3 regions of the Thalassotalea insulae genome follow, and region 3 is predicted to be linked to each of the others. Evidence: predicted binding sites of a transcription regulator. Region 3 holds the regulator's gene; each other region holds the start of a gene.
The links. Region 3 encodes sigma-54, which starts transcription at its own class of promoters, with help from an activator protein. Its sites were predicted from a motif close to GTTGGCACGNNNNTNGNNT; they were not measured.
Positions count from the first base shown of each region.

Region 1 (11,054 bases), 340 kb from region 3:
TAACTGCTCAGTTAATGTCTGCCATTGTTGCGCTAATTGTTCAATAGTCGCTTGACCTTCCGCCAGTCCGGCTTCTACTCCTTCTTGATGGCCAAGTTTCACACCTTCTTCATGGCCAGATTTTTTCCCTTCGTCAAACCCTGTGGCAAAGCCTTCTTCTTTACCCTGATTAAAACCTTCATCATAAGCGGCCTGACGAATTTGTTCGATCTCATCCGCAGTTAACGGCACGATTTCTTCTTCAACTTCTTCGGGAGGCTCATAACGCCAGGTTGGTTTTTTACCTAACGCATTAGTCGCAACATCAGATTCGTCAATTTCCTGCTCAACGGATGGTAAAGACCAGACATCAAGCTCATCTTGTTCAGCAACCTTAACTATCTTGTCGGTTTGATTAACAGAGTTAAAATTTTTCATATCAGCTAAATTTTAGGCTAACGAGCTTATAAGAACTCATCGCCGCCACCTGCGCCACCAAGCATAATTTCACCTGCGTCAGAAAGTCGACGCGCAACCGAAAGAATTTCTTTTTGCGCCGCTTCCACTTCACTGATACGTACAGGTCCCATGGCTTCCAGATCATCTTCCATCATTTCAGCCGCTCGTTTCGACATATTGCTCATGATCTTATCTTTCAGCGTATCATCGGCACCTTTTATCGCTTTCATCAAGGCATCTTGTTGCACTTCACGCAATATCGCCTGAATACCACGATCATCAACATCGGCAAGGTTTTCAAAGACAAACATCAAGTCTTGGATTTGCTGACTCATTTCTTCATCATGTTCACGGATAGAATCCATCAACATACCTTCAATATTGGTATCCAGATAGTTCATAATATCAGCAGCAGCTTTCAAGCCGCCCATTTTCGCTGCTTGTGCCCCGGCTTGACCGGCAAATTGTTTTTCCATAATCTCATTCAACTCTTGTAGTGCGGCAGGTTGTACTTCTTCCAGATTAGCAATGCGCATCATTAAATCTAAGCGCGTTTTCTCGGCAAACTGACTCATGATCTCAGCCGATTGTTCCGGCTCTAAGTATGACAGGACGATAGTTTGGATCTGTGGATGCTCATTACGAATGATATTAGCCACTTGCTTAGAGTCCATCCATTTCAAGGAATCTAGGCCTTTAGCGCCACCACCCATAACGATTTGATCGATAAGGTTACCCGCTTTATCTTCACCTAATGCCGCGGTTAATGCTTTACGAACAAACTCTTCACTTTGGAAACCTATGGTACTAAAGTTTTGAATTTCATTAATAAATAGCTTATGGACAGCGGTGATTTTTTCTTGAGTAAAATCCTCCATCGCCGCCATGATCATCCCAACCTGCTGTACCTGCTTAGGTTCAAGATGTTTTAAGATTTGTGCAGCATCTTCTTCAGATAAGCTCAGCAATAAAATTGCCGCTTTTTCTGAGCCATCAAGTTTATCGACATCAAAACCTGATTTGATTGGTGCTAATTCTTGGGATTCATCACTCATCTTCGTTCAACCAACTTTTCACTACTTGCGAGGACAATTCAGGTTCATTTGCCACGAGTGCACGAACCGCTTTCAATACGTCTTCATCACGGTGCAGATCCGGTAACTGTAAGCTACCATCCGGCGCAAAACCAACGGAACCTGCATCAAAGTCTGATGTTAACATATCCATGGTTTCATCACCTAGATCAATATGAGTATCCAGTGATTTATCACCATAATCTGACGGCGTTTGATCTGGGTAAATTAAACGTTTCAACATTGGACGTACCACAGACAAGATTAGGATAATGATCACTAAACCGCCCACCCCCAACTTTGACATTTTGAAAAACCAGGGTTGTTGATAAAGCGGCAATTCAACTACATCATCCACTTCAACACGTGAAAATGGCAGAGTGACAACTTCTAGCGCATCGCCACGTTGCAAGTCAAAACCTATGCTGCCTTGTAGTAACCGGCGAATATTCGCTAGCTCTGCTGCGCTTCGCGGTACTTGAGTTATAGTAGATTGACCATCTTCTGCACCATCAGGTGCCGGCGTCGTTTGACTTAAATAATCTAGAGCGACGGAAACACTAATACGACGAATGACTCCAGTTTGTTGTTTTGTATAACTGATCGCTTCATCTAATTCATAATTTTTTGTCGACTCTAAATGCTTGCGGCTCGGCATGGTTTTTCGACCATTTGCCCCAACTGCATTTTCAGGAATGTTTGAATCCAGTGGCGGTTGATTTGTTAACGCGCCCGGGATACCACCAACAGAACCGCCAAGCGAGGTATCTTCCACTTTCATTTCACTGCGCAGTGCAGGTAAATCGGGATTATAACGGCGTTGGGTTTCTTCGGTGTTAGTGAAATCCATAGTAACGTCAACTTGCGCGGTATAATTACCTAAGCCAACGACTGGGATCAAAATACTATCAATTTTCTCCATGTACTCGGTTTCACGTTTTTGTTCGATCTCAAATTCTTTACGTGAGCGCGATGAAATAGAATCTTGTGAACCAGAATTGAGCAAACGACCATTTTGATCGGTTACAGTAACGCGATTAGGATCTAACCCTTGCACAGCAGAAGCAACAATATCAACAACAGAATCAACTTCTTCTTCTGAAAGTAGACGCCCTTTACGTAGCGTTAATACTACTGTAGCCGATGGATTCTTCTCTCTCTTGGCAAAAACATTGTCACGCGGAATGGCTAATAGTACCCGAGCCCTGCTCACCGTTTTTAACTCTTCAATAGTACGGGATAATTGTTGCTCACGGGAATGCTTTAAGCGTTCTCTTTCTAAACGCTGACTAACTCCGAAGCCCATATCCTGCATAATGATTTCATTACCCGCTTCAGGTTCATCAGTTAAACCTTCACGCGCTAATAACAAACGAATATCCTGATATTCTTCCGATGGTACCGAAATGGTATTGTTTTCCTGACGATACTCAACCTTATTGGCGTCAAGAAAATCCATGGTTTTAATCAACTGCTCGGTCGGCAGCTTAGTTAAATAACGATATTCTGGCTGGTTTGCCCATAAAATCACAAACACAGCAATGGCTAAACATATTGCCAAGGCCATGATCAAGGTTAGCTGACGCAGTACATCGACATTGCCAAGTGCTGAGGAAAAACCCGACTTTTGATCTTCGATTTGACTGTCAACATTGTCGCTGGCCACAAGATCTGATCCGCTATCAGGGGCTGCTAATGCTGTATTACTGGTATCGGCCACTTAACTTCTCCGCTTAATAATTGCGTTACTACGTCAATAAAATTATCGGTACTTATACCGGCATACTCATGATTTCTTTATAAGCTTCAACAAACTTATTACGCACCTGAACTGTAGCATCAAAAGCAATACCAGCTTTCGCGGCGGTCACCATAGTATCAGCCAATGTGACACTACGATCTCCCATTTCGAAGGCATTACGTTTATCTTTCGCTGCCATTTGAGCGTCATTAACCGAGCCTATTGCCTGTTTCAACATACTACCAAAATCATTAGTAGATGAGTTAACCGGACTGACATTATTCTCAACGGGTGAAGTACGATTGCCCATGGCTTCAAGTTGCATACTTTGCATTTGGGCATACAATGAGTTTGTTTTGATATCCATGAGCTTTCTCGCTTGTGTCAATTTATTGAGTAACTAACTAATACAGTAATTAAAGCAAGCTCAGTGCCAAGAAGTAAATTTTTTACCACCACATTAACACTTTGAATAATAAGAATTAAAAAACAATACAAGACAAAAAATAAAAGGCATGACGAAAAATCAGCCAACCCTAGGGTTGACTGATATCAATATTAGAAAATATAGTTAGGCTGGTATTTGAATGCCGCTATCGCGCATTCTAGCAATTTTATACCTTAAGGTACGAGGACTGATCCCTAAACGTTCCGCCACTGCTTTACGGCTTCCATGACAGGCCTGCAGCGTATCTAAAATAATTTGATGTTCCTGCATTTTTAGTTCACTGCCCAGCTTATCTTCTGCCCTCTCAATCCCTCCAACTTCAGCAACACTTGGCGTGTCGAAATTTTCGATTAGTAAATCACTGGCATCAATCTTTTGTTCACTATGTAAAATCAATGCTCGCTGAATAACATTGTCTAACTCCCGCACATTTCCCGGCCACTGATAAGTGGTTAACTTATTACGCGCCGCCGCGGTTAATTCTGGAATCGCTTCGCCACTTTTTTGACATAAGCGTTCAATTAAATGTTTCGCTAACGGCACAATATCATCAGGGCGCTGCGCTAAAGGTAACCAGGTTAACGGAAAGACATTTAAGCGATAATATAAATCTTCGCGGAAAACCCCTTCAGTAACAGCTTCTTTTAAATCACGGTTACTAGTAGCGATAACTCGCACATCTAAGGCGATGGTTTTACGGCCAGCCAAGCGTTCTACTTCACGCTCTTGTAATACCCGTAAAATTTTTGCCTGCAGACCTAAGTCCATTTCGGTGATTTCATCGAGTAAAATAGTACCGCCCTGTGCTTGTTCAAATTTTCCAGGACAAGCCTGAATAGCACCGGTAAATGCCCCTTTTTCATAACCAAATAAAGTAGCTTCCAGCATATTTTCAGGAATAGCTGCACAATTTATCGCAACAAAAGGTTTGTCTGCACGAACAGAATGATAATGAACATACTGCGCCAGCACTTCCTTGCCTGAGCCACTCGGGCCAAGTACCATGACAGAAGCATCGGTTGTCGCCACTTTTTTCGCCAAATTTAGTAACTCAACACTTCGAGCATCGGCAACCACAGGCTCGTAACTTTCAGATGTTTGCATTGGCACATACTGGTTAACCATGTTAAGCAAGACTTCAGGAGCAAAAGGTTTCGCCATATAGTTACAAGCTCCATCTTTCATCGCCTGAACCGCATCATCAATGGTGCCGTACGCCGTCATGATCAATACCGGCAGATTGGGATAGCTCGATTTAATGCTTTTCAATAAACTAAGCCCGGACATACCGCCCATCTGAACATCGCTAACCACTAAATCAACTAATTGATTTTTTAATAGCAATAAAGCCGATTCACCAGATTCAGCTTCAACGCATTGATAACCCGCTAATTTCAACGTATCGATTAAGGCTTCACGTAAGCCTGCATCATCTTCAACCACTAAGATTTTACTTTGACTCATCAGTATGCTCCTGTGATGGTTTAACTTCAGTTGACGGTTTTTCGCTCATAAGCAGCGGCAATTTGATACAAAAATGTGCGCCTTCATGCGCTTTACTCAACAAATAAACATCACCTTGATGTGCTTGTGCAACCGACTTAACAACAGCAAGACCTAAACCTGTGCCTTGTACCCGAGAGGTATAAAATGGTTCAAAAATTTTTGCTGCCAGCTCATTACTGATCCCTGGCCCATTGTCTTTCACACTGACATAGGCGAAGTTATCACGGCAATATGCGGAAATATCGATGACCGCACCTGTCTTTATCACTTGCAAACTGTTGTGAATTAAATTTTGGATTGCTCCAGTGAGCGCATTTTGATTACCCAGCACATGACAATCATCCGGGCACGTTTGAATATTAATTTTTGCATCCGCTTGCGCCGCTAACGCTTCCAAACCATCAGTTGATGACTGGACAATTTCATTCACGGATAGAGGGGAAACCACTTGCTGCTTACCGCTTTTAGCAAATAACAGCATGTCGTTGACTTGCTGCTCTAGATCATGAAGGCGTGACATCAGTTTCTCCTGAAAATTATCACGCTCCTGTGACTGCAACTTTTTACTTTTTAAGTTCGCACCATAAAGCATGGCTGCTGAGAGCGGTGTACGAATTTGATGTGCTAATTTACTCACCATTTGTCCTAACGATGACAAACGTTGTAATTGGCTTAACTTATCTTGCAATAATCGGGTTTCGGTAAGATCTGTGATCATAATAAGCTGCCCTGGCTGATCAACTAATGCGCTGATTTCCAGCTTCACTCTTCGACCATCATTTAGGGAAACTTCGTGCCAGTCATCTGCCCGTGGCTTAAACGAGCGACGGATCACGTCATACCAAGGCTGACCCAAAATCGGTTCATTAAGTAACTGGCTGGCTATTTTATTGATTTTAACAACCACACCATCACCGTCGAGCATTATCATACCCGTTGGCATCACATCGATAAGCTTTTCTAACTGGTTTGATTGCTGACGAAGTAGTGCCAACTCACCCTGATAAGATTCTTGTTCGAGTACCAGACGATTGTCCCGGTATGACTGTTCAATAAACTCAAAAGTTGCCTGGCGAAATAGGTGACTATTTTCGCCTGCTGATTTGGAACTTTCTGTTGATTGATTAGAATAGGCAACAACCATAATGCTTTACTCGATTACTAATAACAATCTAGTTAAAGCAGCTTTTATGCCAATAGTATTTTTATATAAATTACAAAGCGTTAAATGTATAAAGTATGTTGTCAATAAATTGTCTTTATTGACTTTTTATCAAAACTTAACAATTAACTTACGCTATTTTTACCATTCATCAGACGAGGTTAATCCGACTTTTGCATATTATATTTACGCATTTTTTCAACCAGTGTTGTACGGCGCATACCAAGTAATTCAGCTGAACGCGCCACGACCCAGTCATTCTTTTCCAGTGCCTGAGTGATCAAAGACACTTCCAGATCTGCCAGATATTCTTTTAAATTGAGTCCTTGCTCTGGCAATTTATCGACCTGATTTGCCTGCTGCTCTTCACTGTTTTTATCATCTGCGAATGAGTCATCTTCTTCATAGTCATAGTCAAATCCAGCGAACAACTCATTAATAGCTTCCCGCTCTTGCAACTCTTCTGGGTATTCCGGTGTATACTCTTCAACATCAATATGCCGATATTTACGTGGCAATTCGCTAACATTGACCACCTGTTCACCGTACATAATGATCATTCGTTCAATAAGGTTTGATAACTCGCGGACATTCCCAGACCAAGGGTGCTCCTGCAACGAGGCAATTGCCTGCTCGGTAAAACGAACAGAATGTCCCTGATCATGTTCAAAGCGTGAAATCAGCTCCTGTAATAATAACGGAATATCGTCTTTTCGCTCGCGAAGAGCTGGCGTTTCAATCGGAAAGACATTTAACCGATAATATAAATCTTCACGAAAGCCACCCTCTTTGATCATCTCTTCCAAGTTCTGGTGAGTCGCGGCAATCACGCGGACATCAGCCTTAATACTCTTAGCTCCACCAATTCGTTCAAAAGTGCGCTCTTGCAATACTCGTAGTAACTTAACTTGCATTGGCTGCGGCATATCACCGATTTCATCGAGAAATAAAGTCCCGCCTTCTGCTAATTCAAAACGCCCTTTGCGAGTAGAAATAGCACCGGTAAATGCGCCTTTTTCATGGCCAAATAATTCACTTTCCAATAAATCTGGTGGTATTGCGCCACAATTGACTGGTACAAACGGTGCCTTACTGCGGTTTGATAGATTATGAATATTACGAGCGACAACTTCTTTACCCGTACCTGATTCGCCTAGGATTAAGACATTGGCATTCGTTGATGCTACTTGCTCAATTAAAAACCGTACGTGCTGCATCGGTTCACTACTGCCCACTAGTGAACGAAATAATACTTTATTACTGGCATGGCCGCCTTTTTTATGCGGCAACTTATTATGGTATTGATGGCAATGATGCACTATTTCTGTTAATTGCGCGTAGTTGAGCGGCGTCGAGATCTCACCAATCACATTGATATAATCTTCAACAGCATTTTTATCAAATACATCATGTAAAATAAAAGGACAAGCCGGGTTAGCTTTCACTAAACGCACTAAATGTTCGGACAGCTGGCCACAAATAATAACAGTCAGCGTATTGCTGTATTTTTGAAACGTCTCATCAATTTCATCTTCTGCGCAAGTATAAAAATGCTCACCAATAAAAGATAATACCGTTTCCATTTGCTGACGCCTGGCAACGTCATTATCAACTACAAGAATATGTTTTTGGCCATGCATAATTCTTTGATAAACCTATAAGTTCTTCAGATACTATCTTTGATTGTATCTGGGAACAGGAATTTATCAACAAATTTTTGACGCTTACTGTCATATGTTTGACAGTAAAAACCAAACTAACCATTATCATTCACCTAAAAAGTTAAAAACTGCTTATTGATTGAGCCAAATAAGTCAATTAAATAACAATAATTTACATAGTTTAGTATCTTTCTATATACTTGATTTAAATAGATTGGTTTAAAAACAAATTAACTGGAACAGCTTTTGCTTTTCTAATTATCAAACACTAGCCGATGAGAATAGTACTATGGCATCTATGTTCGACAATAAAAGTATCCTTATTACAGGTGGTACTGGTTCATTTGGTAAAAAATATGTCGAAACACTACTAAATACCTGTAGTCCCCGAAAAATCATCATTTATTCTCGAGATGAACTTAAACAGTTTGAAATGCAGCAGGTCTATAACGCACCTTGTATGCGCTATTTTATCGGTGATGTTCGTGATAAAGAGCGCTTAAATAGGGCGATGAGAGGAGTGGACTTTATTATCCATGCTGCCGCCATGAAACAAGTACCAGCGGCAGAATACAATCCCATGGAGTGTGTAAAAACGAATATTAATGGCGCAGAAAATGTCATTGATGCTGCTTTAAATAATAATGTTGAAAAAGTTATCGCTCTTTCTACCGACAAAGCGGCGAACCCGGTAAATTTATATGGAGCAACAAAATTAGCATCAGACAAAATTTTTGTCGCCGCAAATAATATTTCTGGTGGGCATCGTACTAAATTTTCCGTAGTTCGCTATGGAAATGTTGTCGGCTCTAGAGGTTCTGTATTGCCATTCTTTGAGAAGCTAATAACAGAAAACACTGATCATTTACCTATTACGCATCAGGAAATGACTCGATTCTGGATAAGTTTACAACAAGGGGTTGATTTTGTTTTAAAGAACTTCGAACGTATGTTTGGTGGTGAGATTTTTGTCCCTAAAATTCCATCAATCAATATTGTAGATTTGGCAAAAGCCATTGCCCCTAATTTACCACATAAAATTATTGGTATTAGACCCGGTGAAAAATTACATGAAGTAATGTGCCCTGCAGATGATTCGTACCATACATACGAATATGAAGATCATTTTGTTATTGCCCCAACCATTATATTTTCCAGCCGAAGTAATGACTTTACTGTTAATGCAATAAATGAAAAGGGTAAACCCGTTGTTCACGGTTTTGAATACAACTCTAAATCAAATAACCATTACCTCTCTATAGATGAAATTAAAGCATTTAACCAAGAGGCTTGTTTGTAAGCAATGAATAAGGTTATTCCTTATGGTAGACAAAATATTTCGAGTGACGATATTGAAGCTGTCATCGAAGTACTACATTCAGATTATCTCACTCAGGGTCCGCTAGTACCTAAATTCGAACAAAAAGTAGCGCAATATTGCCAGGCTAGTATGGCTGTAGCTGTAAACAGTGCAACATCAGCACTGCATATAGCGTGCTTAGCACTTGGTGTAAAGGCTGAAGATAACGTTTGGACTTCACCAATCTCTTTTGTAGCCTCTGCCAATTGCGCACTGTATTGTGGAGCAAACATAGACTTTGTAGATATCGATGTTAACACGGGTAATATGTCGATAACGGCTCTCGCCAAAAAATTAGCAATTGCGAAGTTAAATAACTGTTTACCGAAAGTGGTGATACCCGTCCATTTAGCTGGACAATCTTGCGATATGCAAGCTATCGCTGAACTCGCTAAACAGTATGATTTTGCCATAATCGAAGATGCATCACATGCTATTGGTGCAAAATATCAAAACCTTCCAGTTGGCAATTGCTTATACAGTGATATTTGCGTCTTTAGCTTTCATCCAGTAAAAATTGTTACCAGCGCAGAAGGAGGTATGGCACTCACTAATCAGCCCAAACTAGCAAAACACTTACGACAATATCGAAGTCATGGCATAGTAACTGAGCCTAGCCTGTTTACCGAGCCAAGTCATGGCCCTTGGTACTATCAACAACAAACGCTTGGCTTTAACTATAGAATGACTGAGTTGCAGGCGGCATTAGGAATTAGTCAATTAAATCGTTTAGATGATTTTGTTGCAAAACGAAATGAATTAGCAAAAACATATGACCAAGCTTTCTCAAAAACAGTTTTAGATAGCTTGTATCAGAATATAGAGACTTACTCTTCATATCATTTATATGTTATACAACTCCCTTATAATTGTGCCAATATACATAAGAAAATTTTTACTTCATTAAGGGAAAAAGGCATATTTTCACAAGTACATTATATCCCTATTCATATGCAACCTTATTATCAACAACTAGGCTTTTCTTTTGGTGATTTCCCAAATGCAGAGCAATATTACCTAAATTCAATTTCAATACCGCTTTACCCTGATTTGACCTCTCAAGAACAGCAATATGTTATCGATACCTTACTAGCCTTACTAGAGAATTAGTATGCAATTAGCCCTAGGAACTGCACAGTTTGGTCTAGATTACGGGATTTCAAATCAACAAGGCAAAGTAGAGCAATCAGCAGTAAAAGCAATTTTAGCGTATGCTCTACAACAAGGTATTCACACGCTAGATACAGCGATAGCTTATGGCAATAGTGAGCATGTACTTGGCAAAAACATTCAACATCCTGAATACTTTAATATAATTAGTAAGTTATCTGTTACTGACCTAACTGATAAAGAACTCACAGACCAAGTCAAGCAGAGCTGTCAGCGACTAAACAGCCCTTCATTATACGGCTTACTCCTACACAATGCAGATGAACTAACAGGCAAAGATGCAAAGCAAAATTACCAAAAACTGTTAAATTTAAAAACATTAGGGTTTTGTCATAAAATTGGAGTTTCAGTCTACAACCCGGAGCAGCTACTGACAATTTTAGAAAATTTCAACGTAGATTTAGTGCAAGTCCCATGTAATATTCTCGATCAACGTTTTCTTGCCACCCCCATTCAACAAAAACTTGAAAAATACAACATTGAAGTACACGCCCG
Region 1 covers NZ_BSST01000001.1:1,036,353-1,047,406, forward strand. The annotation lists gene fliH (flagellar assembly protein FliH) at 1-417, opposite strand, end outside; gene fliG (flagellar motor switch protein FliG) at 444-1,493, opposite strand; gene fliF (flagellar basal-body MS-ring/collar protein FliF) at 1,486-3,231, opposite strand; gene fliE (flagellar hook-basal body complex protein FliE) at 3,284-3,619, opposite strand; gene QQK06_RS04835 (sigma-54-dependent transcriptional regulator) at 3,824-5,164, opposite strand; gene QQK06_RS04840 (sensor histidine kinase) at 5,151-6,350, opposite strand; gene QQK06_RS04845 (sigma-54 dependent transcriptional regulator) at 6,530-8,008, opposite strand; gene pseB (UDP-N-acetylglucosamine 4,6-dehydratase (inverting)) at 8,328-9,329, shown strand; gene pseC (UDP-4-amino-4,6-dideoxy-N-acetyl-beta-L-altrosamine transaminase) at 9,333-10,499, shown strand; gene QQK06_RS04860 (aldo/keto reductase) at 10,501-11,054, shown strand, end outside.
Region 1: the regulator sigma-54 is predicted to act here: its motif matches at 3,672-3,690, upstream of fliE (flagellar hook-basal body complex protein FliE).

Region 2 (11,054 bases), 1.2 Mb from region 3:
ACGGCTAATTCAGAGCCAAAGGTGGCAAAATACAAGATATTAAGTACGGCAACCTGTTTAAATTTATATTGGTGAATTTTATCTACCGGCTTGTGGAAAATATCACGATTGACCTTGTAGGTTTGTTTAAATTCAATCAAAAATAAGATAACTAATGATAGATAGGCAAGCATCGCCATAGATTCAGACAATAAGTTTACGCCGCTCGGTGATAACTTCCAGGTTAATAATGCTAATGCACCATACATTGGCAGTTTCATCACCAATAGTAACCAAAAATCACTGACGCTAGTCACCTCCATTGCACCGGTTTGCTTAGGTTTGAAATAAGTGGAGCCTTTTGGGGTATCAGAGACGTTAAAATACCAGACAAAACTAAATATTAAGCTAAGAATTCCTGTCAGGCCGATGGCATAGCGCCAGCCGTCTTCACCACCGAATATTAACGCTATTGCAGGTAATGACATCGCACCGGCTGCAGAGCCAAAGTTGCCCCAGCCACCATAAATTCCTTCTGCGGTACCGAGTTCATTAGCAGGAAACCATTCACTGACCATACGAATACCGATGACAAAGCCTGCACCGATAAAGCCTAGTAGAAAGCGAGCCAAGGCTGCCTGTTCAAAATTGTCTGCTAAGGCAAACATAAAGCAAGGCAGACTACAGAAAAATAGCACTAAGGCAAATGTTAGCCTTGGACCATATTTATCCGTTAGCATACCTATCAACACCCGGGCTGGTATGGTGAGCGCAACATTAAGGATCAGTAGGGTTTTTATTTCACTGCTCGTTAACCCTAAGCTATTACCAATCACTGCAAGTAAAGGGGCGTGATTAAACCAGACAACAAAGGTAATAAAAAACGCCATCCAACTTAAGTGTAGGATTTTTATCTTTCCGCTAAATGACCAAAGCTTAAATCCAGCTGGTTCACTCATAATTTTCTCCCAAAAATGAATTAAACAAATTGACTAATGGAAGAATTGCAAAGGAAGTGCCAGTAAGATAAAAAATAAATTTCATTTAATTAACAATGAGATAGGAGTGAGCCGTTTTATCTAACAAGAAGGGAGACGCACCTAAGGGGCACGAATGCACATTTAAAGTGCAAGTTGGAAGTTGAGTTTGTTTCGATAATTTGCTCTATATTGGCGCATTTGTGCGATTCTGGCTCAATTAAGTCCTTGTTATAGGAAACGTAACTTAACTAACTTTATGTTTTATATGTAAAAAGTTGTTTGGCATGGATATTGGTTGATTATTGTTATCTATGGTTTTTATATAAAGGTATGGCTTATTGTGAGGAAGATTAAATCGTCGACGATGAAAGTACAAAATATCATACTTAATGTACTGTTAGTGCAAAATGGACAAGATAAGTCGACTCGTTACATAAAAGCATTTACTGGTAGTTGTTATCAATTAGCAGAAGTGACTCAAGCTGATGAGTTTAATCTTACCATGGTGCAACAGCTTTCCCCTGATATCATTATTGTCGATGTTGCATCACCAACGAGCATGATCTTAAGTGAGTTATCGATATTAGCGCTTAACATGCCAAAGCCTGTCGTGATGTTTGCTGATGATCAGAATGATTCCATTATTAATGCCTTAGTCAAAGCGGGGGTTAGTGCGTTTATTGCTGGGGAGTTTAATCCTAACCGTCTGTTTTCTATTTTAAATGTAGCAGCTGCTAGGTTTACTGAGTATCAAAAATTAAAAAGAGAGTTGCAAACAACAAAAGAGAAATTGAACCATCAAAAAACAGTCGAACAGGCCAAGCTTTGGTTAATGGAAAATAAAAATTATTCAGAAAATGAGGCATATCACTGCCTACGAAAAATAGCGATGGATAATAGCCAGAAGGTTGAAGATGTCGCTAAAAATATCCTGGCACTTGCCAATATTGATAGAGGTGTTGTTGCAATATGAATGAGGTAACCAACGTACTACCAGAAATAAAAATAGGAATTATGCCACTCACTGACACAGCGCCCCTCATCGTTGCTCAGGAAAATGGCTATTTTGCGAAACATGGTCTATCGGTCTCGTTAAAGATGCAAAGCTCGTGGGCGTCATTAAGAGAAAACTTGCATAAAGGGCAGATTGATTGCGCACAAATGTTAGCACCTATGCCATTTGAAAGTCAGCTAGCGCTATCTAATCAGGCACAACCGGTGATCACGCCTTTTATCCTGAGCAAAAATGGTAATGCAGTTACTATTTCTTCATCTTTATATCGAGAAATAACCAAAAAACTTGGTTATCCACCTTTATTGCCTATGTGCGCATCAGTATTAAAATCATTGATCAAAAGTTATAAACGACAAGGACGTAAATTAACATTTGCTGTCGTCTATCAGCATAGTTGCCATTACTATCAATTAAAGTCCTGGTTGATTGCTGGTCAGGTGAACCCTAAAGATATAGAAATAGTGATAATTTCACCTTGTAATATTACAGCTGCACTAGCTGCTGGAGACATTGATGGCTTTTGCTCTGGTGAACCGTGGAATACGATAGCCGCAAGAGAAGGCAGTGGTTATACCGTCGTTGCAGCGCCTGATATATGGTCAAATGTTCCGGAAAAAGTATTGGGTTTATTGTCAACGTATTATGAAGCACATAAAGCGGAAGTCTTTAAGTTGATATTAGCGCTAATCGAAGCCTGTCAATGGCTCGAAGGAACAGCGAATAGATTTGAAGCGGCATTAATGCTTTCCAAAAGCTGTTATTTAAATACTGCATTAGAAAACATTGCTCCATCATTAATTGGCAGTGGCATTATTCATCGCGATATGATGCCAAGGGAACTCGCTAAATATCATCAGTTTTATCATTTGCATCAAGAACTCGGTAATAGTCCTGATATTGGTTATGGTGCGCGCATACTTAACTATATGGTTGAAATGAATCATATATCTTCCATACAGGCTAAACGCTGTAATATTGCAAAGATCTATCGTGCTGATATTTATCAGTCAGCCATGGCAATGTTATTTGAGCAACGACTCGCTAGATGTACCTAGTCATTAGTTGAATTGTTTTACTGCACTAGAACAGGGAAAACTTGCACTGTGATGTGTCATTTACCATTGAGTTTCTGCTGTTATTTTATGGTGCAACCACATAAGTTGTTGATATTTAATGATAATGATAACTTGGCATGATTGATGTTATATAATTCATTGTTAAACGTGTTGTTTGCATTGTTGCAAGGATAACGATTTAGCGACTAAAAAATTTGACGTAAAACTAATGGTACTACAACGGCGTAGTCATTTATTAGTTTGGCATAGTGGCCCATAACAGCTGAAACTTTTTCAGTGATGTTATGGGCTTTTTTATTTGGAGAAAATGTATGTTTAACTCACCGTTAAAAAGAATAAATAGGCACATATGTCACACTTTGATTGCCGGCTGTTGTGCTTTTTTTGCTCACTCAGCAACGGCCGATGAACTTGGTTACCCTGAAAAGGAAGAATTGCGATTTGGCTTTATCAAACTAACGGATATGGCACCGATTGCCATTGCCTATGAAAAAGGATATTTCGAAGACGAAGGGCTATATGTCACGATTGAAGCACAGGCAAACTGGAAAGTATTACTCGATGGTGTCATCGACGGCCGATTAGATGGTGCCCATATGCTTGCTGGGCAACCGATAGCTGCAACTATTGGTTATGGCACTAAAGGAGAGATCATTACTCCGTTCTCAATGGATTTAAATGGTAACGGTATTACCGTATCAAACGATATTTGGCAGCAAATGAAAGTCAATATCCCTAAAATGCCTGATGGTCGTCCAGTTCATCCTATTAAAGCAGATGCGCTAAAACCTGTGGTTGAAAAATATAAGCAACAGGGTAAACCATTTAACATGGGGATGGTTTTCCCTGTATCGACACACAATTATGAGTTACGTTATTGGTTAGCTGCCGGTGGGATCAATCCTGGGTTTTATGCCCCAGAAAAAGGTGATACCTCTGGTCAACTTGATGCCGATGTTTTGCTTTCCGTAACTCCGCCACCGCAAATGCCAGCAACAATGGAAGCGGGTACTATTTATGGTTATTGTGTTGGTGAACCATGGAATCAACAAGCCGTATTTAAAAATATTGGTGTGCCTGTCGTCACGGATTATGAAATTTGGAAAGACAATCCTGAAAAAGTATTCGGTATTACTAAAGCGTTCGCTGATAAATATCCAAACACAGCTATTCGTCTAACTCGCGCATTGATCCGTGCGGCTAAATGGTTGGATGAAAATAACAACGCAAACCGTCCTGAAGCGGTGAAAATTCTTGCTCAATCAAACTATGTTGGTGCTGACGCCAAGGTAATTGCCAATAGTATGACAGGAACCTTTGAATATGAAAAAGGTGATAAAAGAGCGGTGCCGGATTTTAACGTATTTTTCAGATATAACGCGACTTTTCCTTATTACTCTGATGCGATTTGGTATTTAACCCAAATGCGCCGTTGGGGACAAATTAGTTCGGATAAGCCAGACGCCTGGTATTTTGATGTCGCTAAGAAAGTTTATCGTCCTGATATCTACATTAAAGCCGCTAACTCTCTGATTGCAGATAAGTTGATCGCTGCTGAAGAGTTTCCAGATTTTACTCAGCAAGACGGTTTTAGACAGCCACAAACACACTTTATTGACAACATTGTCTATGACGGTCGTCATCCTAATGACTATATCAATAAATTTGCGATTGGTTTAAAAGCCGGAGACAAAATTTAACGCTTTATACCAAGTGAATTAAATATTTGCTCATTCAGCGAGAATTAAAAGGCTTAGAGGCAAGGCATTGATTGCAGCTAATGGTATTCCCTTATCAAAATCAATAACGCAGCATATCAGCCTTTTTAACTCGCCCTTCGGGAGCTTGTCAGGAAAGTGATAACTTTACAAATTGCTTTGATGGAGAATAACTACACCTGCATTAATTTGCTTTGTTCCCACGATCCTGACACAGCTCTGAATAGGTTAAATATTTATTTCAATTGGCATTAATTGGCGTCAATACAGTTTTAGCAACAGGTATTGACGCTGCTTTTAGCAATAGGAAGGATTATGACAGTATCTATTAAATCATTTGGTAACGACGGCAAATACTATCGCTTGCTATTGGCGGTGCAAGCATCACTTGCTAGTAAATTGAAGCGTTTATTACTGCCTGCTTTGGGCTTGTCGATGTTTATCCTTATATGGGCAATAGTTGCCAATAGTATTACAACATCTCTTGGGAAGTTTCCTGGCCCAGTTGCCGTGACAGAACAATTTTCAAGTTTGTATCATGAATACCAACAAGAAAAAGTAAAAGAACAGGCGTTCTACCTTCGCCAGGAAAAACGTAATGCTGCACGTTTGGCTAAAGATGAGAATTATCAAGTTAAGGTTCGCCAATATACAGGTAAAGAAACATTTTTAGATCAAATCATCACCAGCTTAGTAACCGTATTAAGTGGTTTTATACTCGCGGCGATCATTGCAATACCATTAGGTATAGCAATTGGTTTAAGCCGTTCACTTAATGATGTTATTAACCCGCTTATTCAGTTATTTAAACCCGTTTCGCCTTTAGCCTGGTTACCATTAGTAACTATGGTGGTCAGTGCGCTTTATGTCTCTGATGACCCTTTATTAGCGAAATCATTTGTTAACTCAATGATCACAGTAACTTTATGTAGTATTTGGCCTATGGTGATTAACACTTCCGCTGGTGTATCTGCTATTGAGCAAGATTGGTTGAACGTTAGTCGAGTCTTGCGCTTAAGTAAGCTTTCTCATATACAAAAAATAGTTTTGCCTTCTTCTGTTCCCGCCATTTTTACCGGTATGCGCTTATCGCTAGGTGTTGCATGGATGGTACTGATTGCAGCAGAAATGTTGGCGCAAAACCCTGGCCTTGGCAAATTCGTTTGGGATGAATTTCAAAATGGTAGCTCGCAATCACTTAGCCGCATTATGACCGCAGTTTTTGTCATAGGTTTTATTGGTTTTCTGCTCGATCGCATCATGTTAGGCCTACAACGATTCTGGTCGTGGGATAACGCTCGTGAAATTAGTTAATTAAGGAGAACTAAATGAGCGCAATTTTAAATATTAGTCAGATTGATATGGTTTTTCCCACACCCAAGGGAGACTTTACCGCATTAAAAAATGTTGATCTTAAAATCAATCGTGGCGAATTTATTTCACTTATCGGTCACTCAGGTTGTGGTAAATCAACAGTATTAAATGTTGTCGCTGGTTTGTATCAAGCAACCAAAGGTGGCGTGCTATTAAATAATAAAGAAGTCATAGAGCCAGGCCCCGAGCGAGCTGTAGTTTTTCAAAATCATTCATTACTCCCTTGGTTAACTGCGTATCAAAATATTGAGTTGGCAGTAAAACAAGTCTTTCAACAAAAAATGTCTGCTCTAGAGATGAAGCAGTGGATTGAGCACAACTTGCACTTGGTTCATATGGAGCATGCAATGCATAAACGACCTGATGAAATTTCAGGTGGCATGAAACAGCGAATTGGTATTGCTCGGGCACTCGCGATGCAGCCAGAAATTCTATTAATGGATGAGCCTTTTGGCGCTTTAGATGCACTAACGCGTGCTCATATGCAAGATTCATTGATGGAGATTCAACAGCAGTTGAATAACACAGTGATCATGATCACACATGATGTTGATGAAGCGGTATTACTTTCTGATCGAATTGTCATGATGACTAATGGCCCGGAAGCAACAATAGGGGAGATCCTTACGGTTGATCTAGCTCGGCCAAGAAACCGAGTTCAGCTTGCTAATGACCAACAATACAACGATTTAAGAGCTCGGGTTTTAAGCTTTCTATATGAAAAACAAAGAAAAGTCGCGCCATTAATTGGGAAAATCTCCCAAAGTAAAAACAGTAACGAAACGTCAAATATCGCATAACATAAACATAGGAAAATACTCTCGTGAAATTAAATAAATTCAATGTCATCACTTCGCTAATATTAACTCATTTTATTTCGTCGGCTTATGCGACAGATGATAAAGCAAAAGCTAATGTAAATTTTGATCTGCGTTATGAAGCGGTTTCGCAAGATAATACAAAAAAGGATGCGGATGCATTGACCTTAAGAACTAAGCTACAGTTTACCAGTGCGAGCGTTAATCACTTTAACGCAGTAGTAGAATTTGAAGATTCCCGCGTTGTTGCTGGGGTTGATGATTATAATAATACTTTAGGTAAAAACACCGATTATTCGGTCATTGCTGACCCTGAAACCACCGAGCTTGATCAAGGCTTTATTCAATACCAGGACCAAGGCATTAACGTGAAAGTAGGGCGTCAGGTACTGATCTTTGATAATCATCGCTTTGTTGGTCATGTTGGCTGGCGACACGATAAGCAAACGTTTGATGCCTTTAGTATAAATTATCAACTGTCGAAAAGTTTACAGTTAAATTATGCGTTTATAGATAAACGAAATCGAATTTTCTCCGATCAAAAAGATTTAGCTGCCAAAGATCATTTAATCAATGTTTCTTATAACAGCGAAGTAGGAAAAATTACCGCTTATAGTTATTTATTAGCAGTTGATGAGGGCATTGATAATGGCCTGGATACTTATGGTGTTCGGTTAGCGGGTAAAAAAGGTAAGTTCCCTTATGTTTTTGAATTTGCTAAGCAAAGCGCCGAGACAGCAGCCAATGATTTCGACGCCAACTACTTTAAAGCTGAGTTAGGATATGCCTTTGATAAATTAACCGTTAAATTGGGGGGGGAATCTTTAGGTAGTGATGGTGGTGATTATGGCTTTACTACTCCTTTAGCAACGTTGCACAAGTTTAATGGTTGGTCGGATCAATTTCTAGCTACGCCGAAGCAAGGCTTGCAAGATGTTTATGCTTCAATAAATGGTAAAGCATATGGAGGCGGCTGGAAATTAGTATGGCATGACTTTTCTGCAAAACAGCGATTATCAGGTGATGATGATTTAGGCACAGAAATCAATGCACAATACAGTAAAGCAATTACTAAGCAATATACCGTCGGAATTAAGTACGCGAGCTATTCTGCTGGCGATAGCGTATTTGCAAAAGTTGATACCGATAAATTGTGGTTGTGGTTAAACGCTAAGTTTTAACAGCTTGTAAAAGGTAGCTTGATGGCGGTAGTGATACCGCCGTTTTGCCTTATAACGTACCGAAAATTTTATCGCCGGCATCACCCAAGCCAGGTAAAATATAGCCTTGGTCATTAAGCTTTTCATCGATGGCGGCAACAAAAATATCAACATCTGGATGCGACTCGGTAAGTGCCTCGATACCCTCTGGAGCAGCGACTAAAAACAGCGCGCAGATATCGGTACACCCTGATGCTTTTAGCATATTAATACAGGCAATGGCTGAGCCACCGGTTGCTAACATAGGATCAATAATAATCGCTTTGCGTTCGCTGACATCACTGATGATGTTTTGATAGTAACTTTCAATAGCAATATCTACTTTGCCATTCGCATCAAGTTTAACTGAGTCGTCATTACGTTTTAAGCCGACCACACTGACTTTAGCACAAGGCAAAACTGCCAATGTGCCATCTAACATCCCCAAACCTGCCCGCAGAATAGGTACCAATGTTGGCTGTTTTTCTGCAAGCATAGGGGTGCTAATAGTGCCCGACCAACAGGTCAGTGGTTTTGCTTCAACCTTGAGAGAAGCAGTGGCTTCTATCGCTAATAAGGTTGCAAGTTCTTTAGTAAGTTCACGAAATGATTTCACTGAAATTTGCGCATCACGCAATAAGCTCACTTTATGCTGAACTAAGGGGTGAGTGCTGGCATAAACTGACATCTTATCTACCTTTAATTTTCATTATTGTTACTTTAGCGTATTTTTACTGCCAAACAAGTGCTTTAAAATGCGAACGACATAACGACTCGTAGCGTTCATTACCGCCCACTTCTATTTGCTCACCGCCGGTGACAACGTCGCCATTTTGATCGCGTCTGACGACAAAGTTGGCTTTTTTGCCGCAGTGACAGATGGTTTTTAACTCGACTAATTTATCTGCCCAGGCAAGTAGTGCGGCGCTGCCGCTAAACGTTTGTCCGAGAAAATCGGTGCGGATGCCGTAGGCCAGTACCGGAATTTTCAATAGATCGACAATATCGGTTAATTGCTTTACTTGCTCAGTTGATAAAAACTGTGCCTCATCGATCAACACACAATCAACTTTTTTCAGGTGATTAATCGTGCTGATTTGATCAAAGATATTGCTATCTTGGTCGAAGAGTTCTGCCTCGGCGTTGATGCCAAGGCGGGAAGCAACCTTACCTTTAGCAAATCTGTCGTCGATTGATGCGGTGAAAAGCACGGTATGCAAACCGCGCTCGCGATAGTTGTATGAGGACTGTAGCAGATGTGTTGACTTACCCGCATTCATGGTCGAGTAATAAAAGTATAATTGTGCCATTTCGTTTAACTAATTACTTAATATGCTGTGGTATCAGTGTTTGGTTTGCTATCGTTTATGGTGGCTAGTAGGTTAGTTAATAGTCCGCTGGCACCGAAACGAAAATGGGTTGGATTAAGCCAGGACGCCCCTAAGGTATCCATAGTTAATGCTAAATATTGTGCGGCATCATCAACATTACGTACCCCACCAGCGGCTTTAAAACCGACGTTAGGGTTGCTATTTTTTATTACCTCTAACATTACTTTTGCCGCCTCAATCGTGGCGTTAACCGGCACTTTACCTGTGGAGGTTTTGATAAAGTCGGCACCAGCAGCAATGGATATTTCGCTGGCTTTACGAATGAGATCGTTTGATTGTAATTCGCCGGATTCAATGATCACTTTTAATAATACTTGGTTGCCACAAGCACGTTTACATGCAGATATTAAATCTGCGCCAATTTGCTCATCCCCTGACATCATTGCCTTATAGGGAAACACCACATCCACTTCATCAGCGCCTAAAGCGACCGCTTCTGCGGTTTCTTTTACGGCTTGATTAATGTCAGTACCACCATGAGGGAAGTTGGTAACGGTTGCTATTTTGATACCTTGACTACCTTGAGCCGCTAATTGTTTTTTCGCAACAGTAATGTATTTAGGGTAGATACAAATGGCAGCTGTGTCGCCAGCCGTTGATTTTGCCTGCTGGCATAAGTTGATAATGTCTTGATCAGTTTCTTCGCCGGTTAAGCTGGTTAAGTCCATTAACGATAAGGCTAATTTGGCAATATCTTTTATTTCACTCATCATTTGTGCTCCTTATAAACTGAGAAAAACACCGGCAATAGCGGCGCTCATTAGGTTAGCTAACGTGGCAGCTATCATGGCTTTCATGCCTAATCTGGCAATATCATGGCGACGATTAGGTGCCATAGAACCGATACCACCTAATAAAATAGCAATAGATGACAGGTTGGCAAAACCACAGAGGGCAAAGGTGATTATCGCTTGTGTACCTGGGGTCAACGTATCTTTTATTTCAACAAAATTCACATAGGCAAAAAATTCATTAACAACGATTTTTTGACCGATAAAACTACCCGCATGCAGCATTTCATCCCAAGGTACGCCAATTAAAAAGGCAAATGGAGCAAATAGATAACCTAATAACCATTCAATCGTTACTCCTTCAAATCCCAGTAAACTAGCGGCATTTCCGACCAGCATATTTAATAATGCGATCAATGCAATAAAGGCTAATAGCATGGCACCGACATTTACGGCTAATTTTACTCCAGAAGCTGCGCCAGATGCAGCGGCATCAATGACATTTACGGGTTTATCATCAGCGTCACTTAAGGCAACATCGTCAGTTTGGATTTTATCCTGTTCAGTTTCAGGAATAATGATTTTCGCCATTAATAGGCCACCAGGTGCTGCCATAAAAGAGGCGGCTATTAAGTATTTCAGCTCGACCCCTAAACCGGCATATCCCGCTAAGATAGAACCAGCAACGGATGCTAAGCCGCCAACCATGATGGCAAATAATTCCGACTGCGTCATTTTAGCGATATAAGGACGCACTACGAGCGGCGCTTCCG
Region 2 covers NZ_BSST01000001.1:198,801-209,854, reverse strand. The annotation lists gene QQK06_RS01000 (NarK family nitrate/nitrite MFS transporter) at 1-938, opposite strand, end outside; gene QQK06_RS00995 (ANTAR domain-containing response regulator) at 1,300-1,932, shown strand; gene QQK06_RS00990 (CmpA/NrtA family ABC transporter substrate-binding protein) at 1,929-3,029, shown strand; gene QQK06_RS00985 (CmpA/NrtA family ABC transporter substrate-binding protein) at 3,362-4,750, shown strand; gene QQK06_RS00980 (ABC transporter permease) at 5,084-6,082, shown strand; gene QQK06_RS00975 (ABC transporter ATP-binding protein) at 6,097-6,942, shown strand; gene QQK06_RS00970 (alginate export family protein) at 6,966-8,141, shown strand; gene upp (uracil phosphoribosyltransferase) at 8,191-8,847, opposite strand; gene QQK06_RS00960 (thymidine kinase) at 8,891-9,469, opposite strand; gene deoC (deoxyribose-phosphate aldolase) at 9,487-10,260, opposite strand; gene QQK06_RS00950 (NupC/NupG family nucleoside CNT transporter) at 10,273-11,054, opposite strand, start outside.
Region 2: the regulator sigma-54 is predicted to act here: its motif matches at 3,161-3,179, upstream of QQK06_RS00985 (CmpA/NrtA family ABC transporter substrate-binding protein).

Region 3 (11,054 bases):
CTGCATCACCGACCAAAAGGTGCCACTATCAACGCCAAGCCAGTCGACACCAACTAAATGCGCCCCTAAAATTCCTACCGCAGAAAATATCGCCGCCAGCAAGGGTAAAGAGATAAAACCCGCCCAAAAACGTGGCGCTATCACTCGACGCAATGGATCAACGGCCATCATTTCTAAGCTGGATAACTGCTCTGTTGCTTTCATTAAACCAATTTCTGCCGTTAATGCTGAACCAGCACGTCCAGCAAATAATAGCGCAGCAACCACAGGTCCAAGTTCGCGCAATAACGACAAGGCTACCATTGGACCAAGGCTTGCTTCAGCACCATAACCGACCAAAATAGTATAGCCTTGAAGCGCCAGCACCATACCAATAAAAGTACCGGAAACGATAATAATAATGAGCGATAAAACCCCAACGGAATATAATTGATTAATCAGCAGCGGTATGCCTTTACGAGGGTTAGGCATATGTAGCAATGCCGACATTAACATCAAGATCGCTCGTCCTAACGCACTGGTACGCTCGATTACTTTACGCCCTAACAAAGTCAACGAATTTACTATCATGCGTTTTTACCTAATAATTCATCTTGATATGGAGCTGATTTGAAATGAAACGGTACCGGACCATCCGCTTCACCTTTTACAAACTGCTGCACTAGTGGCGACTCTTGCTGCGTAATTTGTTCAGGCGTTCCCTGACCAATAATCTTCTGTTCCGCAATAATATAGATATAATCAGCGATACTCATCACTTCAGGGACATCATGAGAAACAACAACCGAAGTTAATCCTAATGCATCGTTCAACGCTTTAATCAAACGGACAATCACCCCCATCGATATTGGATCCTGACCAGCAAAAGGCTCATCGTATAAAATAAGTTCAGGATCTAAAGCGATTGCTCTTGCCAACGCTGCACGACGTGCCATACCGCCGGATAATTCACTCGGCTTTAAAAACCTGGCACCACGTAATCCCACAGCTTCCAGTTTCATTAATACCATTTTTTCAATCAAAGCTTCCGAAAGTTGTGAATGTTCACGCATCGGAAAGGCAATATTGTCGTACACCGACATATCGGTAAATAAAGCGCCACTTTGAAAAAGCATACTCATGCGTTTTCTCGCCTCATAAAGCGCCTGACGAGATAGTGTAGGAATATCTTGACCATCAAAAAGTATTCGACCAGATTCTGGCTTTAACTGACCACCAATTAAACGCAGCAAGGTAGTTTTACCTATACCACTTGGTCCCATAATCGCCGTCACTTTTCCCTTCGGGATGGTTAAACTAATATCATCATAAATGATACGTTCATCCCGTTTAAACGTCATATTTTGAATATCAACCAGAATTTCTGACATGTTTATTTTAGATCGCCGCGTTTAACTATTGTTTACAAAGAGCGAATTCTACCCTAGCAGCACCCAGACTTCATCCGAAATTAACAACTTATTATGTTTAAAATACGTAAGAAAACGTGTAAAAACGTAAAAAAGTGTAAGTTGGCAAAATATCACACCTATTGCATCGTTCACATACCACCTACTGATAGACCTGATAATTAGGAAATATTTTCTCGTTCACCATTAAAAACTATCATTCTTTAACATTTTTTGATTTTCCCCTTTTTTTTTCATCCACAACCAGCGACAATTCAGCCTCAATATTCGGAGTATTTAATGTTTGTTCAAATATTAATCTTACTAGTTTCATTAGTTACCTTAGTGTGGAGTGCTGACAAATTTGTCTTTGGTGCTTCTTCACTTGCCAGAAATGTCGGTATATCACCGATGATCATCGGTTTGACCATAGTCGCTATGGGCTCATCGGCGCCGGAAATGATGATTGCCGCCACGGCTTCATTGAACGACAATCCCAATACCGCTATAGGTAATGCTATTGGCTCCAATATTACTAATATTGCACTAGTATTAGGGATCACCGCACTACTACATCCACTTTCCGTTTCATCAAGCACGGTCAAACGCGAAATTCCGCTAATTTTGGCAATTACCGCATTAGCTTACTGGATGCTTGCCGATCACAATTTTAGTTTCACTGAAGGTTTAGTGTTACTTACCGGTTTCTTTGTTTATATTTTTACCTTGCTGTTCATCACCTTAAAACGAGCAAAAGAGCACAAAATAGACGACGCAATGATCATCGAGGCAGAGCTGGAGCTACCTGAGGCAGTTAGTACCCCTTCCGCTGTGCTCTGGCTAGTCATAGGTATAATATTACTGCCATTAAGTGCCAGCTACTTGGTTGATGCTTCTGTTTTTATCGCAAAAGCATTTGGTATTAGCGATTTAGTGATCGGTTTAACCGTTATCGCTATCGGCACAAGTTTACCTGAACTTGCCGCCAGTATTATGAGTATTGTCAAAAAAGAAGACGATCTGGCCTTAGGCAATATTATTGGCTCCAACATTTTTAATATTTTGGCGGTCTTATCACTCGCTGGCGTTATTGCACCTGGTGAAATAGACCAAGATGCCTCAGTACGCGATGCTCCTTACATGCTTGGTGTCACCTTTCTCCTATTTATTCTGTGTTTTAGTCGTCGATTTGGCAATTTCAGGATCACCCGCTTTAAAGGGTTATTATTGTTGCTGACATTTATCGCCTATCAACTGCTATTATTTAGTCAATTAAAGAACTAATAACGCTATGAAAAATTTTAAGCAATTAGCTAAACAAGTGATCACAATTGAGCAACAAGCCATTGCTGAACTCGCACAATTTATTGATGATGGTTTTGAACTAGCCTGCCAGCTAATGTTCAATTGTCAGGGGCGAGTTATCGTTATTGGCATGGGTAAATCTGGACACGTTGGCGGCAAAATAGCAGCAACATTAGCCAGTACCGGAACCCCTGCTTTTTTTGTTCATCCTGGAGAAGCCAGCCATGGCGATCTCGGCATGATCACTGCCAACGATGTGGTATTAACCATCTCAAACTCAGGTGAAACAGGTGAAGTACTGGCGATCATTCCGGTGATCAAACGTATTGGCGCAAAATTAATCGCCATGAGCAGTAATCCAAAATCGACTTTAGCAAAGTTGGCAGATACCCATGTCTGTATTAAGGTTTCTCAAGAAGCCTGCCCGTTAGGACTCGCACCGACGTCCAGCACTACAGCAACGTTAGTCATGGGAGATGCGTTAGCGGTGGCTTTACTCAACGCCAAAGAATTCACCGCCGATGACTTTGCCCTTTCTCATCCAGGCGGCAGCCTAGGTAAACGTTTGTTATTACGTTTGCAAGACATAATGCATGAAGGTGAACGCTTACCTTTGGTAACTGCGCAAGCAAAAATTAAAGAAGCATTAGTAGAGATGTCACTCAAAGGTTTGGGCATGACCGCAGTAGTTAATGACAACAACGAGCTGATCGGCCTCTTTACTGACGGTGATTTACGCCGGATATTGGATGAAAAAATTGATATTCATCAAGATGAAATAGCCTCGGTAATGACGAAGAACCCGACAGTAGCAAATAAGAATATGCTCGCTGCTCAGGCATTAAAAATTATGGAAGATAAAAAAATTAACGGTTTAATCATCACTGATGAAAATAATCAACCGATCGGTGCAATGAATATGCATGATTTACTCAAATCAGGAGTACTTTAATGGCACAGACCTTATATGGTGAAGTTGCAGATAACATTATTGCCAAAGCTAAAAAAATTAAACTCTTTGTCTGCGATATCGACGGCGTGTTTTCTGATGGTCGCATTTACTTAGGTAATAATGGTGAAGAACTCAAAGCATTTCATACCAAAGATGGTTACGGCATTAAAGCCTTAGGTGCTAGTGGCGTCGATGTAGCCGTGATCACAGGCAGACAATCTAACATTGTACAAACCCGAATGAGCGCATTAAATGTTAAACACATAGTGCAAGGAGAAGAAAATAAACTGCCAGCACTACAAAACATTATGATAAAACTGAAGCTCTCAGCAGAACAGGTTGCCTATATTGGTGACGACATGCCTGACTTTTCCTGTATGGAATTTGTAGGCTTAAGTATCGCGGTTAGTGATGCACACCCTGCCATATTATCGTGCGCCGACTACACCACTGTTACCCGAGGTGGCTTTGGTGCTGTACGAGAAAGCTGTGATCTGATCATGCAAAGTCAGGATAGTTTACAATATGCCTCAGGCGCCAGTATATGAATAAAACCAATACGCTGGCACTCCTATTTTTCCTCGCTTCTATTATCGCCTATAGCATCATAGAATGGCATCGAACTAGCGTTGGTGAAGATACGTTCATAGAAGATGACATTACGCCGGATTTTATCGCTGAATCACTAAATAGCGAAACTTTTAACCCTCAAGGAGAGTTATCCTATATTATCGATGCAGCTCGAATGGAACATTATGCCAGTTTAGCGGTCACACACTTTGAGTTCCCTAAATATACCTTATATCCAAACAATAGCGATTCTCCATGGAAAATAACTGCAAATGAAGGCACACTTTACAATAACAATAGGGTAAAATTGGAAAATCGAGTCACACTCGTTGCAACAGATAACACTAGTTTAATTCAGGAAATTAATGGAAAATATTTAGAATTGGACTTAAAAACAAATATTATTAGCTCAAACAATAAGATAGAGATTAAAGGAAAAGATTTCTTGATGACAGGCTCAGGGCTGATAGTTGACTTAAACACTAAACAAGTAACACTAACAAACCATGAAAAAACCATTTATCAACATCATCAGAAATAGCTTACTCAGTTTCGGTGTTTTTCTAGGATTAGTGAATCAAGCCTACGCAGAAAAATCGGATCTTAAGCAAGAAATTAAAATTGATGCCGCTCGTCAGGCAGCAGATCTCAAAAATAAAATCTTCAGTTATATTGATGATGTTGTCATCACTCAAGGTTCTTTGATAATTGAAGCTGATCTAGTGCAAGTACTAACTGAAGCGAAAACCGACAATAAAACCTATATTGCCAAAGGCGATCCCGCCACATTTAAACAAACATTAGAAGATGGTACGCCTATTTATCTGCAAGCCAATGAAATCAAATATCAACCAGGTAAAAATACCGTTATTATTTCCGGTAATGCCGAGTTACGTCAGGAAGGCAGTAAAGTCAGTAGTAGCATTATTACTTATAACTTTCTGACCGAACAAGTACTGGCAAATAGTGACAGCAACGAACGCGTTCAAACGGTATTACAGCCACAAGCTTTAGATAAGAAGAAAAAATGACTCGCGCTACTTTAATTGCTCAAAACCTTGCCAAATCCTATAAAGGTAGAAAAGTTGTCAAAAACGTTGGCATGAAAGTCAAAGAAGGGCAAATCGTTGGCTTACTAGGGCCAAATGGTGCCGGTAAAACCACGTCTTTTTATATGATAGTAGGTCTGGTTAACAATGACAGTGGCACTATTACCTTAAATGATGAAGATATTACTTTACTGCCAATGCATGAAAGAGCGCGTAAAGGCATAGGTTATTTACCTCAAGAAGCGTCAATCTTTCGTAAACTCACTGTCTATGAAAATATTATGGCGATTCTGCAAACCAGAAAAGAACTTTCTGAAGTGGAGCGGGAAGAACAACTCGAGCACCTGGTCGAAGAGTTTAATATTGGCCATATTACCGAAAATTTAGGCATGAGTCTTTCCGGTGGTGAACGACGCCGAGTTGAAATTGCCCGAGCATTAGCCGCAGAACCAAAATTTATTCTGTTAGATGAACCATTTGCCGGTGTCGACCCCATCTCAGTAGGAGATATAAAAAAAATTATTCTACACTTAAAGCAACGAGGCATTGGAATCTTAATCACAGACCACAATGTCAGAGAAACACTAGATGTTTGTGAGCATGCCTATATTGTCAGCCATGGCGAATTAATCGCCGAAGGCAATGCAGATCAAATTCTTGCTAATCAACAAGTAAGAGATGTATACCTTGGTGAGCAATTCACGCTATAGTTATGATATGCTCCAGAGAAGATAATGATAACAATTAACAGGAAATATATTCATTAATGCGCCCTAGTCTGCAGCTCCGAATTGGACAACAACTTACAATGACGCCACAATTGCAGCAAGCAATCAAACTGCTGCAATTATCCACATTGGATCTTCAACAGGAAATTCAGGAAGCGTTAGAAAGCAATCCTTTACTAGAGGTCGATGAATCAACTCCAAACAATCAGGAATCGCAGCCCGATCATTTAGAAGAAGCTTTTTCCGCCACAAGTTCATCACCAAACAATGACTCATCCGATGGTAGTGAAGATTCAACACCTACTGCAGATGAAATCAGCACTACAGAAGCCATGGATAAATCGGATATCCCGGAAGAATTAAATATTGATACTACCTGGGACGAATCTTTTAGTGCCGGTGTATCTAGTTCAGGCGTAGGCGTTGCTTCTGAAGATTATACTTACCAAGGTGAAACCACAGATTCCATTCAAGATCATCTGCGCTGGCAAATGGAACTTACACCTTTTAGTGAAACAGATTTAGCCATTGCCACGGCTATTATTGACGCCATCGATGATGCTGGTTACTTAACGGTAACGGCAGAAGACATTTTAGAATCTCTTGGCCATGAAGGCGTAGAATTAGACGAAGTGGAAGCCGTACTCAAGCGCATTAACATGTTTGATCCCGTTGGTGTCGGTGCTCGCTCGATCCCTGAGTGCTTATTGATCCAACTGAATCAGTTTGATAAAAGTACGCCTTGGCTAGCAGAAAGCAAGCAGATCATTACTGAGCATATAGATTTATTAGGTAACCGTGATTATCGACAAATCATGCGTAAAACCCGCTTGAAAGAAGATCAATTGCGAGAAGTCATTAAACTCATTCAATCATTAGATCCTCGTCCTGGCGACAGTGTTATTAAAAGCGAAGAGCAATACGTTATTCCAGACGTCTCGGTCGAGAAGAAAAACGGTCGTTGGGTAGTTGAACTTAATCCAGATACAGCACCTAAACTTTCTGTTAATCAACAATATGCTTCAATGGCACGTTCAATGAAGTCATCCAGTGACAGCCAGTTTATTCGCTCTAACCTGCAGGAAGCGAAATGGTTTATTAAAAGTCTGGAGAGCAGAAACGATACCTTATTAAAAGTTTCCAATTGCATAGTACAACGTCAGCAAGGCTTTTTTGAACACGGCCCAGAAGCCATGCGCCCTATGGTACTAAATGACATTGCCGAAGCTGTTGATATGCATGAATCGACCATTTCCCGTGTAACTACCCAAAAATACATGCATACCCCAAGAGGGATTTTTGAACTGAAATATTTTTTCTCCAGCCATGTCAGTACCGAAAATGGCGGAGAGTGCTCTTCTACTGCAATTCGCGCGTTAATCAAAAAACTCGTGGCAGCAGAAATTCCAGCTAAGCCATTAAGCGATAGTAAAATGGCAGAATTATTAGCTGAACAAGGTATCAACGTTGCTCGTCGCACTATAGCCAAATATCGTGAATCTTTGTCTATTCCTCCGTCGAACCAACGTAAGAGTCTTCTTTAATTAACAATAAGGATTTAAGCTTATGCAAATTAATCTTGCCGGTCACCATGTAGAAATTACCGACTCATTACGCGAATCTGTTCATAGCAAGTTTGCAAAGCTAGAACGACATTTTGATCATATTAATAATGTCCATGTCGTGCTAACCGTAGAAAAACTAAATCAAATCGCCGAAGCAACCGTGCATTTAAACGGTAACGAAATACACGCTAAAGCTGAAAATGGTGACATGTATGTCTCTATTGATGCCTTAGTCAGTAAACTGGATAAACAAGTATTAAAATATAAGGGTAAGCTTAATCAGCACTAACCCATTCTTTATGTCAAATTCGAAAGAACCTTATGAATTTATCTGACATCATTACTCAGGACTGCACCATGTGTGCAGTTCCTGCTACTAGCAAAAAGAAAATGCTAGAAACGCTGTGTGAAAAAGCAGCAGCCTCCAACACTCACTACAACACTTATCAGTTACTTGAAAGTTTATTGGTCAGAGAGAAAATGGGCTCAACCGGCATAGGTAACGGTATTGCGATTCCACATGGACGATTACCACACGGAGAGCAAGTGATTGCTATCGTGGCAACATCAGCAAATCCCATTGCCTTTGACGCCATAGATAACCGCCCGGTCGACATTTTTATCGCGCTATTTGTACCTGAAGAACATTGCCAGCAACACCTATCGACATTACAAAGTATTGCAAAAATCTTTAGTAATAAACAGGTATGCAAACAGGCAAGAAAGTGTCAAAGTAATGCCGAATTATATCAGTTAATCAAAGACAACTGTTAACACGGCTAAAAGGAAATCAATATTAATGAAACTCACGATTGTCAGTGGCCGTTCTGGCTCTGGTAAAACTGTAGCTCTTCGCGTTCTAGAAGATTTAGGTTACTACTGCGTTGACAACATTCCAGTAAATTTACTGCCAGCATTAACTCATACGGTGATCAACGACTATGAAACAGTCGCAGTAAGCCTTGATGTTCGCAACCTGCCGGCAGAACCAAGTGATGTTTCAGAGATCATAGATTATCTCCCTAGTGCCGTAGAACTAAGTATCGTTTACTTAGATGCGGATGATAGCGACCTGATCAGACGATTCAGTGAAACGCGCCGACTACATCCGCTGATCAAACAAAATATCGCTCTTGATCAAGCTATTTCGCTGGAGAAAAAGCTTTTAGAGCCAATAGCCAGCCGCGCCAATTTATACATTAATACCAGCCAGTTAACACCACACCAGCTAGCAGATTTAATTCGCGAACGCATTTTGGGTAAAACCACAGGAAACATGGTAGTGGTATTTGAGTCATTCGGCTATAAGCACGGCATCCCTAAAGACGCTGACTTTGTTTTTGATGCGCGCTTTCTTCCCAACCCTTTTTGGGAAAAAGACCTCAAGCCATATACCGGCTTAGATAAACCAGTACAGGACTTTCTTGCCAGCCAGCCAATAGTGACTAAATTTATCTGGCAAATCAATAGCTTTATGATGACTTGGCTACCACATTTAGAGCGAAATAATCGCAGTTATATTACTATCGCTATCGGCTGTACTGGTGGTAAACACCGCTCTGTATACATAGCAGAATTGCTCGCAGCCAACCTGAAAAAAGATCGCAAAGATGTTCAGGCCCGTCACCGAGATTTACAAGTCAAAAGTACCTGATGTAAGGCAAGTAAATGACAAAACGCTTACAACAATCATTAACTATCTCGAATAAACTTGGTTTGCACGCCAGAGCCGCCACTAAACTAGCCCAATTGAGCCAAAAATTTGATGCCAAAGTCATCATTGAACTAGATAATAACCAAGCAGAAGCTACCAGTATTATGGGCTTAATGCTATTAGCCGGCGGACAAGGGAAAACGGTTACTATCATCACCGAAGGCCAGGATGCCGAACAAGCATTAGCCGACGTCTGTCAATTATTCACCGATAAATTTGATGAAGGTGAATAATTTTAGCACCGACAATCAGCTTCAAGATAAAACTTTTCAGATAAACTAATAAAAAAGCTGATAAAACCAGTAAGTTGAGATAGACTTACACTCACTGGGCAACCAATAATTATTCGACGAGTTTCGTAATTTCGGCCCAGTTTTTCAATTTTCGAATTTCGTTTTATAACGGCACAGGATAGCAATATATGCCGGAAATTTCAGAGCAAGAATACAGCCAACAACGCCTACAACAAGTCAATGAAGCACTTGGTAGCGGTATGTTTGTCTATGTTCGTAAGTTATTACAAAACATGCCCGCCTATGATCTCGCTCTGATCTTAGAATCTTCCCCGACAAAAAGCCGTACTATCTTATGGCAACTCATCGATCACGATCATCATGGTGAAGTCTTAGAAGAACTGAATGAAGAAGTTCGTAAAGGCATACTGAAAAATATTCGTCCGGAAAAACTAGCCGCTGTTGCCGAAGGCATGGATGTCGATGATCTGGCAGAAGTATTACGTACCTTGCCAGACAGTGTTTATCGGGAAGTGCTAAACTCGATGGACTCTCAGGACAGAAGTCGGGTAGAAACCGCGTTATCTTATGAAGAAGATACCGCCGGTGGTATCATGAATACCGATACCATGACTATCAGACCAGATGTCACCGTTGATGTGGTATTACGTTATTTACGCCTTAAAGGCGAACTACCGGAAGCTACAGATTCATTTTATGTCGTCGATCGTCAAGATCACTTTATCGGTGCGGTTTCACTGACCGCAATAGTAACCAGCAAGCCAGAAGAAGTTATTTCCAGCTTAATCGACGAAGAAATCACCGCTATCAATGTCGAGATGCCAGAAACCGAAGTCGCACAGCTATTTGAACGTTACGACTGGGTCTCTGCGCCGGTTATCGATGAAGAAAAACACTTACTCGGCCGTATTACTATTGATGATGTCGTTGATATTATTCGGGAAGAAGCAGAACACTCGATGATGAGTATGGCGGGTCTAGATGACGAAGCCGATACCTTCGCACCGATAGTAAAAAGTACTCAACAGCGCTCAATCTGGCTAGGTGTCAACCTAGTTACCGCCTTAATGGCGGTTGCCGTTTCCAGCATGTTTGAAGAAATTCTTGGTCAGTTAGCCATTCTCGCGATTTTAAATACTCTGGTACCCAGTATGGGCGGCGTAGCTGGCAATCAAACATTAACTCTGGTGATCCGCGGTATTGCTTTGGGTCACGTCGGCGAAAGTAACTCAAAAGCATTACTTTATAAAGAATTAGCGGTTGGTTTTCTCAACGGTATTATCTGGGCGTTATTAATCGCTACCGTGGTCGCGCTATGGAAGCAAGATATGGTGTTAGGTGGGGTCATTGCCTTTGCCATGCTAATGAATTTAACTGCGGCGGGTATTGCTGGAGTTAGTATTCCATTAATCTTAAAGAAAATGGATATAGATCCAGCGCTTGCTGGTAGCGTAATTTTAACCACTATTACTGATGTCGTCGGTATTTTTGCTTTTCTTGGCACCGCCACTTTATTTTTAGGAACTTAA
Region 3 covers NZ_BSST01000001.1:1,377,527-1,388,580, forward strand. The annotation lists gene mlaE (lipid asymmetry maintenance ABC transporter permease subunit MlaE) at 1-570, opposite strand, end outside; gene mlaF (phospholipid ABC transporter ATP-binding protein MlaF) at 567-1,370, opposite strand; gene QQK06_RS06310 (calcium/sodium antiporter) at 1,689-2,672, shown strand; gene QQK06_RS06315 (KpsF/GutQ family sugar-phosphate isomerase) at 2,680-3,645, shown strand; gene kdsC (3-deoxy-manno-octulosonate-8-phosphatase KdsC) at 3,645-4,193, shown strand; gene lptC (LPS export ABC transporter periplasmic protein LptC) at 4,190-4,756, shown strand; gene lptA (lipopolysaccharide transport periplasmic protein LptA) at 4,722-5,246, shown strand; gene lptB (LPS export ABC transporter ATP-binding protein) at 5,243-5,974, shown strand; gene QQK06_RS06340 (RNA polymerase factor sigma-54) at 6,031-7,536, shown strand; gene hpf (ribosome hibernation promoting factor) at 7,559-7,846, shown strand; gene ptsN (PTS IIA-like nitrogen regulatory protein PtsN) at 7,879-8,331, shown strand; gene rapZ (RNase adapter RapZ) at 8,357-9,211, shown strand; gene QQK06_RS06360 (HPr family phosphocarrier protein) at 9,226-9,504, shown strand; gene mgtE (magnesium transporter) at 9,693-11,054, shown strand.